3 regions of the Lysinibacillus fusiformis genome follow, and region 2 is predicted to be linked to each of the others. Evidence: riboswitches for the same ligand, from Rfam matches in the RefSeq annotation. Region 2 holds a riboswitch; each other region holds the start of a gene.

Region 1 (4,290 bases), 1.9 Mb from region 2:
GTATTGTGAATGACAACGGAGAAGATGTAAATGTAGGCGAAGTAGGGGAAATTGTTTTGTTAGGTGAGGGCAATATGCTTGGCTACTATAAGGATGAAGTAGCAACGAATGCCGCCTTCATTGACGGTTGGTTAAAAACAGGAGATTTAGCTCGTAGGGATGAAGATGGTTTTATTTGGATTGTTGATCGTAAAAAGGATGTCATTATTTCGGGTGGTGTCAACATTTATCCGAAAGAAATTGAAGATTGCTTATTAGGCTTTGAAGGGATATTCGAGGTTGCTGTGATTGGTGTACCCCATCCACAATGGGGGGAAACTGTAAAGGCAGTATATTCCGCTAAACAAGACATTGATGAGGAAGCGCTGAAAGCTTATTTAGAGGAACATCTGGCAAAGTTTAAAATACCACGTATTTTCGAAAAAGTGGAAGCGCTACCACGCAATGCATCAGGTAAAATATTAAAACAATCTTTGAAGGGGCAAGAGGTGAGATAGCATGAAAGTATTACAACAAGAAGAAATGCGTACTACGAACTTTTTTACAGAGGATGAAACGCTTCAAAAAATATTAGAAATGATGTTAGATAAAGAGTTTTTGTCCTATGCCCATCGAGAGTTAACAGATTTTGGAGAGCTATGTGCAGGTGATATTGATGTGAGGGCAAAGCATACAGATCGGCAGGGGGAGCCTCGCCTTCAAAGGTATGATGCCTATGGTGAAGAGATATCAGAGGTTTGGGTCAATGATGGCTATAAGAAAACGATTGAAGAGACATATAATACGGGTATTGTCGGCTATGTGCACAAGGATATTCCACAGCTAGGTCACAAGGGGAATTATGTTTATAGCTTTGCGCAAGGTTACTTATTGTCTCATGCAGAGCCTGGTTTTTATTGTCCCGTGACATTGACGATGGCTACTGCCTACCTATTAGATCATTATGCGGATGAAGAGGTGAAGCAGCGTTTCTTACCTCATGTTTGTGCAACAGGTGACACAGAGTTATATGAAGGTGCGACATTTTTAACAGAACGTCAAGGAGGCTCAGACGTTGGCGCGAATGTTGTGGAGGCGAGAAAGGATGGCGCTGCGTATCGCCTATATGGTGAAAAATACTTCGCATCCAATGCGGGCATGTGTGGAGTAGCGATGGTGTTGGCACGACTAGAAGATGCGCCAGCAGGTTCCAAAGGCTTAACATTGTTTGCAGTTCCTTGGCACAAAGAAGATGGAACAGCCAATCATCTTCGTATTCGCCGACTAAAAGATAAGTTAGGCGTTCGGGCAGTTCCTTCAGGTGAGGTAGAATTTGATGGTGCACTTGCCTATGTTGTAGGGGAGCAAAATAAAGGGATTTATTACATGCTAGAAGCACTAAATCTCTCAAGAATTTGTAATGCAGTAGCTTCAATTGGCATTATGCGTCGTGGCTTTTTAGAGGCAAAACATTACGTAACCAATCGTTATGCATTTGGCAAGCCTTTAACACAATACCCTATGGTTCAGGATACTTTAGGTAAATTTGCGGCTAAGTTGCATGTGGAAGTAGCGACAGTTTTTGATCTTATTCAATTATACGATAAAGTGACGAGTGGACAGGGAACACAGCAAGACCTTATTATGAATCGTTTATATATTGCCATTATGAAAAAGGAAACAGCAGAGCAAGCCGTTCATTATGCTAGTGAGGCAATTGAATTACACGGAGGTAATGGCTATATCGAAGACTTTGTAACGCCCCGCTTATTAAGAGACGCACAAGTGTTGACGGTGTGGGAGGGGACGGCTAATATTTTGGCCTTAGAACTCATTCGGTTAGTAGATAAGTTTCATGCACATGAACTGTTTGTACAGGAGATGGAGGAACGCTTAGAAAAATTAGCTAACAGCTCGTTAGTACAAATCGTTAAAGAACAATTGGCGAATATGGCTGTGAAACTACAAATCTTTAGCGCTTTAGACGCGGCAACGAAATCTTTTGAAGCAAAAGATATGGCGAAAAAAATGGCTCATCTTTATGAAAGTGTCGTAGCAGTAGAATGGGCGCATAAATTTGGTGGGAAATATGAAAAACTAGCGGACGTTTATTTAGAGCAGACGTGGTCATTAAGAGAAATGGGTGCTCAAATGAAAACAGTTCAATATTTTTCTGAAATTGTATAATAGCTTGGGAGTCGTCTTGAATGGAGGCGACTTCTTTCATTTTCATGTATAATGAAATCAACTGAATATTGTAAAGGTTCTTTACTTAAGTAAAGTGAAAAGGGAAATCGGTGTAATTCCGATGCGGTCCCGCCACTGTAAGTGTGAGTTTTTTCAAATGATGCCACTGAAGATTTCGGGAAGGCTTGAAAAATCGCAAGGAGCACAAGCCAGGAGACCTGCCTTTATAACAGACATGACAACCTACGAGGATAGGGTGGTGGATTTTGTATCAGTTTTTTTGGTGCGATTTTGCCCCCCTCATCATTCAAAGATGAGGGGTTTATTTTGATGCAGAATAAAGTGAAATGTCGCACGGATCAACGAAGGAGGATTCACATGAAGAAATTTTGGAAAATAGGATTATCAGCATTTTTAGCAGTAGGCTTGCTAGCTGCTTGTGGACAAGAAGCAAAAGATAACAAGCCAGCTACTGAGCAGCAAACACAGCAAGAAACAGCACAGGATGAAGCAACATTCCCAATGACTATAACAGATGCCCTTGGCAAGGACATTACTCTTGAAGCACCTCCTGAGAAAATTGTTTCACTTATTCCAAGTAACACTGAAATCCTTTTTGGACTTGGTTTAAATGATGAAATAGTTGGTGTTACTGACAACGACGATTATCCACCAGAGGCAACTGAGAAAGATAAGGTTGGCGGAATGGAATACGATATTGAAAAAATTATTGCCTTAAAACCAGATATCGTTTTTTCACACGAATCTAGCATGTCTCTATCAGAAGAGGCTATTGCACAGCTTGAATCAGCAGGTTTGAAAGTGTTTGTAGTAAGAAATGCACAAGACTTTAATGAAACATATACGACAATTGAGCAACTTGGTCGTGCTACAGGGAAATTACCAGAGGCTGAAAAAATTGTTGCTAATATGAAGGCCAAAGTAGAAGAAGTTTTGACTAAAGTCAAGGATGTTGAACCAAAAAAAGTGTTAGTCGAAGCATCGGATGAGCCAGATATTTATACAGCTGGCAATGGCACATTTATGAACGCAATGCTTGAAATGATCAATGCAGAGAATGTAGCTGTAGATGGTGATAATTGGTATAAAATTGATGCAGAACAAATTATCGCGAAAAATCCAGATGTCATTGTGGTGACATATCATTATGTACCAGATATTTTAACGAAAATACCAAAACGTGCGGGCTTTGATACTATTAATGCCGTAAAAAATAATGCGATTGTACAGGTAGATGAAAGTACAACGAGTCGTCAGGGACCACGTTTAGCAGAAGGTCTAGAAGAATTAGCAAAAGCGATCTATCCTGAGGTATTTAAGTGAAAAAAATAGCACTAGCCTATGCACTAACATGCACGCTTCTTCTTATTAGCATCTGGTGTGGCGTAGCGATAGGCTCAGTTCATATTCCATTAGAAGTATTGTGGAATAAGGCGGCTGATGAAACAGCCGCCAATATCTTTTGGAAAATTCGCTTGCCTCGCGTGTTGTTAGCGGGACTAGTGGGGGCATCTCTAGCTATTGCTGGAGCAGCATTCCAAGGTTTATTAAAAAACCCATTAGCAGACCCATACACACTAGGGGTTTCATCAGGGGCTTCTGTTGGTGCTGTTATAACAATCTTTTTTAGTATTTCTATCCCTGTCGTCGGTTTGTATGCTCTACCAACCTTTAGTATGATTGGTGCAATCATCACGATGGTAGTTGTCATGAGCTTTGCTAGACTCGTAGACCGTTCATTGAAAATGGAAACATTGATATTAACAGGTGTTATTTTTAGTTCATTTTTAGGTTCTCTTATTTCATTAATGATTGCTTTATCTGGTGAAGAATTACGTCAGGTAATAGGCTGGTTACTTGGTTCTGTATCGATGCGTGGTTGGCCATATGTCCAAATGATCATTCCATTTGTTATTGTAGGTTCAATTATGCTATGGACGCAAAGACGAGAGCTAAATGTTTTGTTGTATGGTGAAGAGCGAGCAAAACATTTAGGTGTTAATGTGAAGCGTAGTAAATATTTGATATTAGCAGGTGGCTCCATGCTAACCGGAGCAGCTGTAGCGGTTTCTGGCACAATTGGCTTTGTAGGATTAGTGGTGC
Region 2 (4,290 bases):
TTCGCCTTTCACAGCCATCATCGCTATTTGCACTGCTCTACTTGTTGCATCACCAGCAGCCCATGATTTTCTAGAACCTGTATTCGGTGCATGGCGATATGTTCGTAGGCTTGAATTATCAATCCAGGCATTGGACAATGCATTGACAATTTCCTGATGCGTGCCTCCTAATGCCTTTGTCACAACAGCTGTTGTTGCAATTTTGACAAACAGAACATGATCTAGCCCAACACGATTTAAGCTATTTTCTAGTGCTAAAATACCTTGTATTTCATGTGCTTGAATCATCATTTCTAAAACATCTTTCACTTTAAGAGGCGCCTTACCCTCTGCCACACGCACGCGACTTAAATAATCTGCCACAGCTAATATGCCACCTAAATTATCAGATGGATGCCCCCATTCAGCCGCAAGCCAAGTATCGTTGTAATCTAACCAACGAATCATACACCCGATATTAAAAGCGCCTTTTACTGGATCAAGAACATAGGAAGTTCCAGGAACACGTGTACCATTAGGAACGACTGTGCCTGGTACTACTGGACCAAGAAGCTTCGTGCATTCAGGATATTGTAAGGCCAAAATGCCACAGCCTAAAGTATCCAATAGAACATAGCGTGCCGTTTCGTACGCCTCTTCACTTGTAATCTTTGTATTTAGTACATAATCCGCAATATCTGTAAGTAATTGATCTGTCTTCGTTATGTCATTTGTTTTAATCATCTATATCTTCCTTTCAAGGCTTAAGTTTGATATACTAGTATGCTGATGGGCATTGGTCAGAATGCCCATTAGCTTTATGGCGAGTTGTTAAAACTTGATTATACCGACAATTCTTCAAGGTTATGACGCTCGCCAATATAATTGACACGAGGTCTAAATAATCGATTATTGTCATGCTGCTCAATTACATGGGCACATAAGCCAATTGTTCGTGAGCCAAAGAAGATTGGCGTATAGATTTCAATCGGCAAACCAAGCATGTAGTACACGGGTGCTGCATAATAATCTAAATTTGGATACAACCCTTTCTCCTGTACCATCACTTTTTCACCAGCTTCACACATGTGATATAAGCGATCATCCCCTTGCTCTAAACATAATTTGTGCAAGGCTTCTTTCATAATTTGCGCTCTTGGGTCCATCTTTTTCATATAGACACGGTGGCCAAAGCCCATAATCTTTTCTTTATTTTGTAGCTTGTTTTTCAACAATGCTTCAAAGCCTTCTACTGTTTTGGCTTCAAGAAGCATGTACATGACTGCCTCGTTAGCTCCTCCATGTAAATTCCCTTTCAATGATGCGACAGCTCCCGTTAAAGCGCCATACAAATCAGATTGTGTAGAAGCAATGACACCACGAGCTGCAAATGTCGAATTTGGCATCTCATGCTCACTATATAAAACGAGTGACTGATCAAAAATTTCTTCTTCTAACGCAGTTGGCTTTCTGCCCGTAATCATGTAATAAAAATTGGCACTATAGGAAAGTTGACTATCCGGCTCGACAACCTCTTGTCCATTTAATACACGATAGCTATTTGCTACGATGTTGGGCATACCACCTAAAAGTCTATATGCTCGCGATAAATTCATTTCAGTCGAACGATCATTGATGTGCTGATCAAAGCCTGCTAAAACGGAAATTCCTGTTCTAAGCCCATCCATCGCATGTGTTTCAGTGGGCAATAGCTTAAAAATTTGAAATAGCTCTTGTGGAACCTGATAATGAGCTTTCAATTTGTCCTGTAGATCAGCCTGTTGCTCGGTAGTTGGTATTTCTCCATGCAGCAATAAGTAAACAATATCTAAATACGAATATCGCTGAGATAATTCAATCAAGTCATAGCCTCGAATAACTATTTGACTTCCTACAGTGTCTAAAAAAGATAACTTTGTTTCAGCGGCAATGATTCCATCAAGACCTGGTGAATAATTTAACTCCATTTAATGACAGCCCCTTTGTTTAATTATTCTTGTAAGCGTTACCATTCAAACACGACAGAACAACAAAAAAACAACTCCTATCCCTTTCTAGAAGTTGTTAATCTACAAAAGCATGACAGACCAAAAAAACAGTGAATTTACATGAATTCACAATCATGCAGTAGCTAACACCTCCCTATCCTCGTAGGTCAATTGATGCTTTTTTTCGTGGCAGGTCTCCTGACTTATGATCAACGCTCTCATAACACCTTCCCATTTTGACAAACAAAACAGTGGCTTTGTTTTCGAGCTCCTAAATACAGTTGCGGGACAGTGTTGGACTCTCACCAACTTCCCTTTTAATCAAATAGAATCAACTCCCATTTGAACCACCAAAATTTAGCATATTCAATTTGTCTTTTTACCTTAACATAGAGTTTTCAAAACAATCAATATAGGTAAAATTCAGAAAAGACTGATTATAAAAAGCTATTTTTCATCTTTGATGAACTATTCTGCGTTTTTTAGCAATATTTTGTACAAAAAAAAGATTGTGCATCTATCCCAATACATCCAATTTTAAGCATTACAAGGAAAATAGAGGTTTTTAAAGGAAGAAAGGCGAATCGTTTCTTATGATCTATAGGAGGGACCAATATGGGATATATTTCAGAGTTAAGGAAACACATCGGTAGTAGACCAATTATCAGTATTGGGGCGACCATTCTTGTGGTTAACGATGACAAGCAAATTCTCTTTCAACATCGATCAGATACGTTGGATTGGGGATTACCTGGCGGTGCATTGGAACTAAACGAAACGTTAGAGGAAGCTGCTGCTCGTGAGCTTCATGAAGAAACAGGACTTGTAGCGAATGAATTTGACTTGGTGGGTGTTTTTTCAGGGCCAGATTATTATTTCCAATATCCAAATGGGGATGAAGTCTATACAGTTATTCATCTTTATATTGCGAAAAATGTAAGGGGTATATTGGAGATAAAGGATGATGAGAGCTTGAAACTTACCTATTTCAGTAAAAATGAGCTACCAGATCAACTTGAGAAAAGAACGAAACTGCTATTAAACAATCTGGAAGATACATTGTGGGATTTCGATAGTTCTTTTGCAAAGGATATTCTTTAAATAACAAAGAGCATGCTTTTTATTCAAACATGCTCTAATCATTCTTTGTTGGGTATTATAGTCTAACCTTAACCTCAGTCCCGTCCTGAGCTTTGACATCGACTAGCACGAGCCCTTTATAATTTTGTAGTTCCTTGATAATCGGCTTGAGCATTTCTTTGTCGATGAGCGGAAAGGTAAAGTCTATTTTCTTTCGATCGAAGTATGCCTTTGTCCACTTATTGACTTGTTGCTGAATCCATTTGGAAGTTAAAATGGAGAGGACAATGGTTAGCACAGCATAGGGAACAGGGAAGGTAAAGCGAACGTCTTTTGCTTTCACTTTTACATGCATCATTCGTCGCCTCTATTCAATGAAGACTGCAACGGTATCTCCGTTTGCCGATTTTATATCTACAATTTGTCCATCTAGTTCATTTTCGATCGCTTCAAGAAGAAGATTGATGTCGATATCTTTCACGTATTTTTCCGATTGTGGAATACTCGCTGCGATGCTGTGTCCAGCCATGAGTACGGCTTTGACAAGTTTAATCGGCAAATTCACCGTGACATTATCATTTTCGGTGGATACAACACGGACCTTTAATGTTTTATCTAAATACTTTGTTTTTTCCACAAATTTGTTTCCTGATTCTTCTTTCTGTTGTAACACTTGAATCAGCTCTGAACCTTTATCCGCATCAATTTTCCCCTCTTGAATCATGGTTAACACTTTTGTAATTTCCTCTTTCATGGTCTATTCCTCCCTATTCGCCTTTTAAAAGCTTTATGGCTTCATCCGTTGTGATTTCGCCATTTTCCAACATGCTTACAATTTTTTTCTCGTCTACTTCATTTTTCTTCTTTTGAGCATAGCCAAGGGATGAAATAATGTCGTTTAGCTTGCCACGAACTGTTGGATACGAAACCCCCAGTTCCTTTTCAACCTCTTTAATGTTTCCTCGACAAGTTAAAAATACTTCCACAAAATGAAGCTGATCCTTTGATAAAGATGCGAGCTTAGATAATTCAAATTCATTTTCAATCGTCGTGTGACAATGAGAACACTGTAACTTGGTAATTTTCAAAGTTTTACTGCAGACAGGGCAATTTGTGATTACTTGATAAGCCATAGTGAACTCCTTCCTTTAAGTTAAGTTGATTATATAACAAAGAATTTAAAGAAGTAAATAATAAAAATTAATTATTTGAATCAAAATATAAATAAAGTTAATTTTATGAT
Region 3 (4,290 bases), 2.0 Mb from region 2:
GGATAAATTATGGAAAAAGAGATTCTGCAACTTTTTAATAATCTAACAGAGCATGATCGCGATATTCAATATGAATCTTACGAGGAATTATTGAAGATTATGCAGGAACCCGTAGATTGGACATATGCAGTTTGGGAACAGCTAATAAAAGCACTTACATACAAAAATGGATATTCTCGTGCACGTGCTGCACAAATTTTATGCGCTTTAGCTGCAAAAAGTGATCCAGAAGAAAGGGTATTGGAGGATTTCTTAAAGATTTGGGCTGTGACTTATGACGAACAATCCGTCACAGCAAGGCATGCATTACAAGCAATTTGGAAAATTGGGCAAGCAGGACAGGTACAAAGAGATCTGGTTGTGTCATATCTAGCTAAAAGATTTCAAACATGTATAGATGAAAAGCAGCCATCTCTCATTCGACAGGATATTATTATGTCATTTAAAAAGCTATATGATCAAACAAATGACTCGAAATTATTAGACATTGCCCATCGTTTAATTAATGAAGAGCAAGATGCTAAATATAAAAAGAAGTATAAGTCAGCCATCCGTTCAAAGTAGCGAGATGGTGTTTTTTTGGGCAAATTCTTTGATGATCTGTTGACTAGTCAACTATAATAAACGAAAAACTATAAGGGGTTATGGCATGAGCATTTATAATTATCTAGTACGGAAGCCTAATGGTGAAATTTTATCGATGGAAACATATCGTGGAAAAACAATGTTAATTGTTAACACGGCAAATCAATGCCGATTTACATATCAATTTGAAGATTTACAAAAAATGTATGATAAATATGGGAAAGAAAATTTTGTAGTCCTTGGCTTCCCCTGTGATCAATTTGGTCATCAAAATCCTGAAGATGGGGAGGAAACTAAGCATCTTTGCAAGGTGAACTATGGAGTCACATTCCCGATTTTTGAGCTTGTACAGGTAAATGGTGAGGCTACACATCCACTCTTTAATTATTTAAAGCATGAAGCGGATTTTCGCGAATTTGGTAAGGCAAGTATGCAGGAGAAAATGCTTGCTGAAGCAATTGTTCAACTTGCCCCAAGCTTTTTAGATGGTCGTAATATTCGCTGGAACTTTACAAAGTTTCTAGTAGATGCTGGTGGTAAGACTGTCGCGCGCTTTGAGCCAACGGATTCTCAGCTCGATATCGAACAGGCAATTGAAACACTATTATAGTCTATAAATTTTTTTAATAATGTAAAAACTTATAAAATGGTTTTAAATTTTCTCTTATAGTAGAAATATTGCTGTATGTATAAAGTTATCCATGCGCAGCACAACTATTTTTTCTGAAACATATATGATAAACTGCTTTACAAATGAATTATTCTTGCAGAATAAAGGTGCTAGTTAGCATAATCGGGAATCCGGTGAAAAACCGGAGCTGTTTCCGCAACTGTAAGTACAGCCATTATAAAGATTTACCACTGTCTCAAAGAAGATGGGAAGGTTCTTTATAACTCATTCGTTTCATGTAATGAACTGTACAAGCCAGGAGACCGACCTTTATTTGAACGTATAAAAACTTCTCGGAAGCTAGGAGGATATACGGCAAAAACATAGGCTAAGTCGAGTTTGATGGCGATCATTATGTTATTTTTGTCGTTCCTTTGCAAAAGGAGCGGCTTTTTTTATGCCTTTCATGTAAGAATTTTTCATTATAGAAAGTAGGGGGGACAGCAAGTGAAAAAAGATGCACGTTATTCTTGTTATCCATTTATGCGTGAGAAAGCTTCAACGGTCGATTTTGAAATTCGAACGGATAGCCTCACAACACATCTAGGAGTTGCATTAGCTGCAGTAAAAAAAGAGGATATTCAAGTTGTTGCAGAGGATTTAATGCTTATTTTACCTATGGCTTATCATGTCAATGGCTCAGTTCGTGGAAAACTAGCAGTAACTGAAGAGGATTTATCTTGGTTAAGTGAGCGTTATGACTTTTACGTTGGTCATGTGAAGGAAGAGATTCAAAGTTTTGTTTTACCTCAAGGAACTGAGGCCGCTGCTGCTTTACATCTTTGCCGCAGTGAAGCAAAAAAATCATATCGTACCTTACACAAAGTATCAGAAGAACGAGAGGTTCCTGCTATTCTTTTCGATTACCTTGGCTTATTAGCTAATGTATGTTTTGTCATGGCTGTTTTTATGAATCAGCAAGCAGGAATAGCTGAAATACCGTTTATTAGTAAATCATACCCAATGAAAAAGAAAAAGGAGAATAATAATGAAGAAAGTATTTAAATTCCAATGGCTATCAGTGCTCTTACTTGCACTGATATTAGCAGGCTGTGGCACTGCTGAAGATACAAAAAACAAAGATGCTTCACAGGATACACAACACACAGAGAAAACAAGCTATAAAGTGACAGATGACCGTGGTGTTGAAATAGAGTTTAATGAAGTTCCAAAAACAGTTGTATCATTACAACCAAGTAATACTGAAATCTTGTTTGCTCTAGGTGTTGGCGATAAAATTGTAGGGGCAACTGAGTACGATACTTACCCAGAGGAAGCACAAAAAATTGAACGTGTCTCTGATACTATGAATTTTAACAGTGAACGAATTTTAGCGTTAAAGCCAGATGTTGTCATTGCTTATACAATCGGTGATAAGGATGCACTAAAGCCGCTTGAAGATGCAGGAATTAATGTGTTTGTTATTCAATCTGCGACTACTTTCGATGATGTTTATGGAGATATCGAACAAATTGCTGCTGTGATGGATGTTGCTGATCAAGGAAATAAATTAAACGAAGAGATTAAAGCGAAAATTGCTGAAGTACAAACGAAGGTGAAAGACGTAAAGACGCCGAAAAATGTTTATTTAGAGGTTAGCCCTAAGCCAGACATTTATACAGCGGGCTCTAGCACTTTCCAACAAGAAATACTAGAGGCAGCTAATGTTAATAATGTTTTTTCTGAATTGAATAGTTGGGCGCAAGTTTCTGAGGAAGATGTGATTGCGAAAAACCCAGACGTTATTTTAACGACAGTAAACTATACAGAAGATCCAATAGGAGAAATTCTTGCGCGTGATGGTTGGAATACTGTGACAGCTATTCAAAACAAAGCGGTATTATCTCTTGATACAGATATCTCGAATCGACCTGGTCCACGTATTGGTGAAGCTGTAGAATTAGTAGCGAAGGCTGTATATCCAGAGTTATTTAAATAAGAAATGTTTCCATGCTAGCTGTAAGCCTTTCAGCTAGCATTTTTGATGTGGTTTTAATTATTACCTAGCGTGAAAATTGGAATTAATTTAGTTTGTTCTTTAAAATAAAAGTAAGTATGCTCGATTATTTTAGGAGGTGTAGTGATTGGAACAATTAGAGACAAAGGCGATTCCATTTGAGGCGGTCTATAATTTCCGAGACATGGGTGGATATAAGACAAGTGATGGACGTAGGGTAAAGAACGGTTTATTTTACCGCTCAGCCGCTCTTGGGAAAATGACACTGGCGGATAAAGAGCTATTTGAAACGTTAGGGATTAAAACCATTTTTGATTATCGTGATAATAGTGAGGCGTATCATAATCCTAACCCTGTGTTCTCACACGCTCAATATATTCAAATTCCAGCGAAGGGCAATCATTCTTTTGAAATGCCTACAAATGCTGGGGGGAGAGATTTCTATAAAGTAGTGAGCCCTGAAATGTTCCGGGATTTTTATGCACAAATGCCGTTTAATAATCCTTCATTTAAAGAGTTATTGCTAACTATTCAAAACCCTGATAATTTAGGACTTGTTCATCATTGTGCAGTCGGAAAAGACCGAACAGGGATAGGAGGGGCCCTTATATTGCTAGCTTTAGATGTCCCTGAGGAGACGATTATGGAAGACTATTTAGATACGAATATACATTTACGTCCAATGGTAGAAAGAATGGCTCAGGCTATTCAGCATCAGTATAATGACCAAGAGCTACAGCAATTTTATGCATTAATGTCCGCTCGCGAAGACTATTTACAAGCAGCATTGGAAGCTATGGATCGCCGTTATGGTTCAAAGACTGGGTTTTTAGAGCAGGAGTTTGGCCTAACAATTGAAAAACGAGAGCAATTGCAATCCTATTGCTTAATTTAAAATGGCCCCTTTCACACTTAAGTGAAAGGGATTTTTTACGTGGAAGCGCTGTCTTCCTATAAACCTCTTTACAGTCTGAAAATTTGTGATAAGATACAATAGATTTTTAAGAAAATATAGGAGAAGTGAAAGTATTGGCAGACACAATTAAAGAGACAAATAAGTTAAGTCTATTCCATTTAA

Evidence for each region. A riboswitch is a leader RNA that binds a small molecule or an ion and turns the genes downstream of it on or off. The one in region 2 is predicted to bind cobalamin.
Region 1: linked by a shared signal. The riboswitch ahead of JTI58_RS11710 (ABC transporter substrate-binding protein) and the one ahead of mmgD (citrate synthase) in region 2 are both predicted to bind cobalamin.
Region 3: linked by a shared signal. The riboswitch ahead of JTI58_RS06600 (hypothetical protein) and the one ahead of mmgD (citrate synthase) in region 2 are both predicted to bind cobalamin.

What each region holds. Positions count from the first base shown of each region.
Region 1 covers NZ_CP070490.1:2,380,197-2,384,486, forward strand. The annotation lists gene JTI58_RS11700 (class I adenylate-forming enzyme family protein) at 1-497, shown strand, start outside; gene JTI58_RS11705 (acyl-CoA dehydrogenase family protein) at 499-2,166, shown strand; cobalamin riboswitch at 2,224-2,406, shown strand; gene JTI58_RS11710 (ABC transporter substrate-binding protein) at 2,545-3,510, shown strand; gene JTI58_RS11715 (FecCD family ABC transporter permease) at 3,507-4,290, shown strand, end outside.
Region 2 covers NZ_CP070490.1:4,319,863-4,324,152, reverse strand. The annotation lists gene prpD (2-methylcitrate dehydratase) at 1-723, opposite strand, end outside; gene mmgD (citrate synthase) at 822-1,946, opposite strand; cobalamin riboswitch at 2,139-2,334, opposite strand; gene JTI58_RS21225 (NUDIX hydrolase) at 2,583-3,068, shown strand; gene JTI58_RS21220 (hypothetical protein) at 3,124-3,405, opposite strand; gene JTI58_RS21215 (SHOCT-like domain-containing protein) at 3,415-3,801, opposite strand; gene JTI58_RS21210 (DUF2089 domain-containing protein) at 3,815-4,180, opposite strand.
Region 3 covers NZ_CP070490.1:1,329,387-1,333,676, reverse strand. The annotation lists gene JTI58_RS06610 (hypothetical protein) at 10-564, shown strand; gene JTI58_RS06605 (glutathione peroxidase) at 650-1,195, shown strand; cobalamin riboswitch at 1,344-1,541, shown strand; gene JTI58_RS06600 (hypothetical protein) at 1,703-2,260, shown strand; gene JTI58_RS06595 (ABC transporter substrate-binding protein) at 2,244-3,194, shown strand; gene JTI58_RS06590 (tyrosine-protein phosphatase) at 3,340-4,107, shown strand; gene JTI58_RS06585 (MATE family efflux transporter) at 4,242-4,290, shown strand, end outside.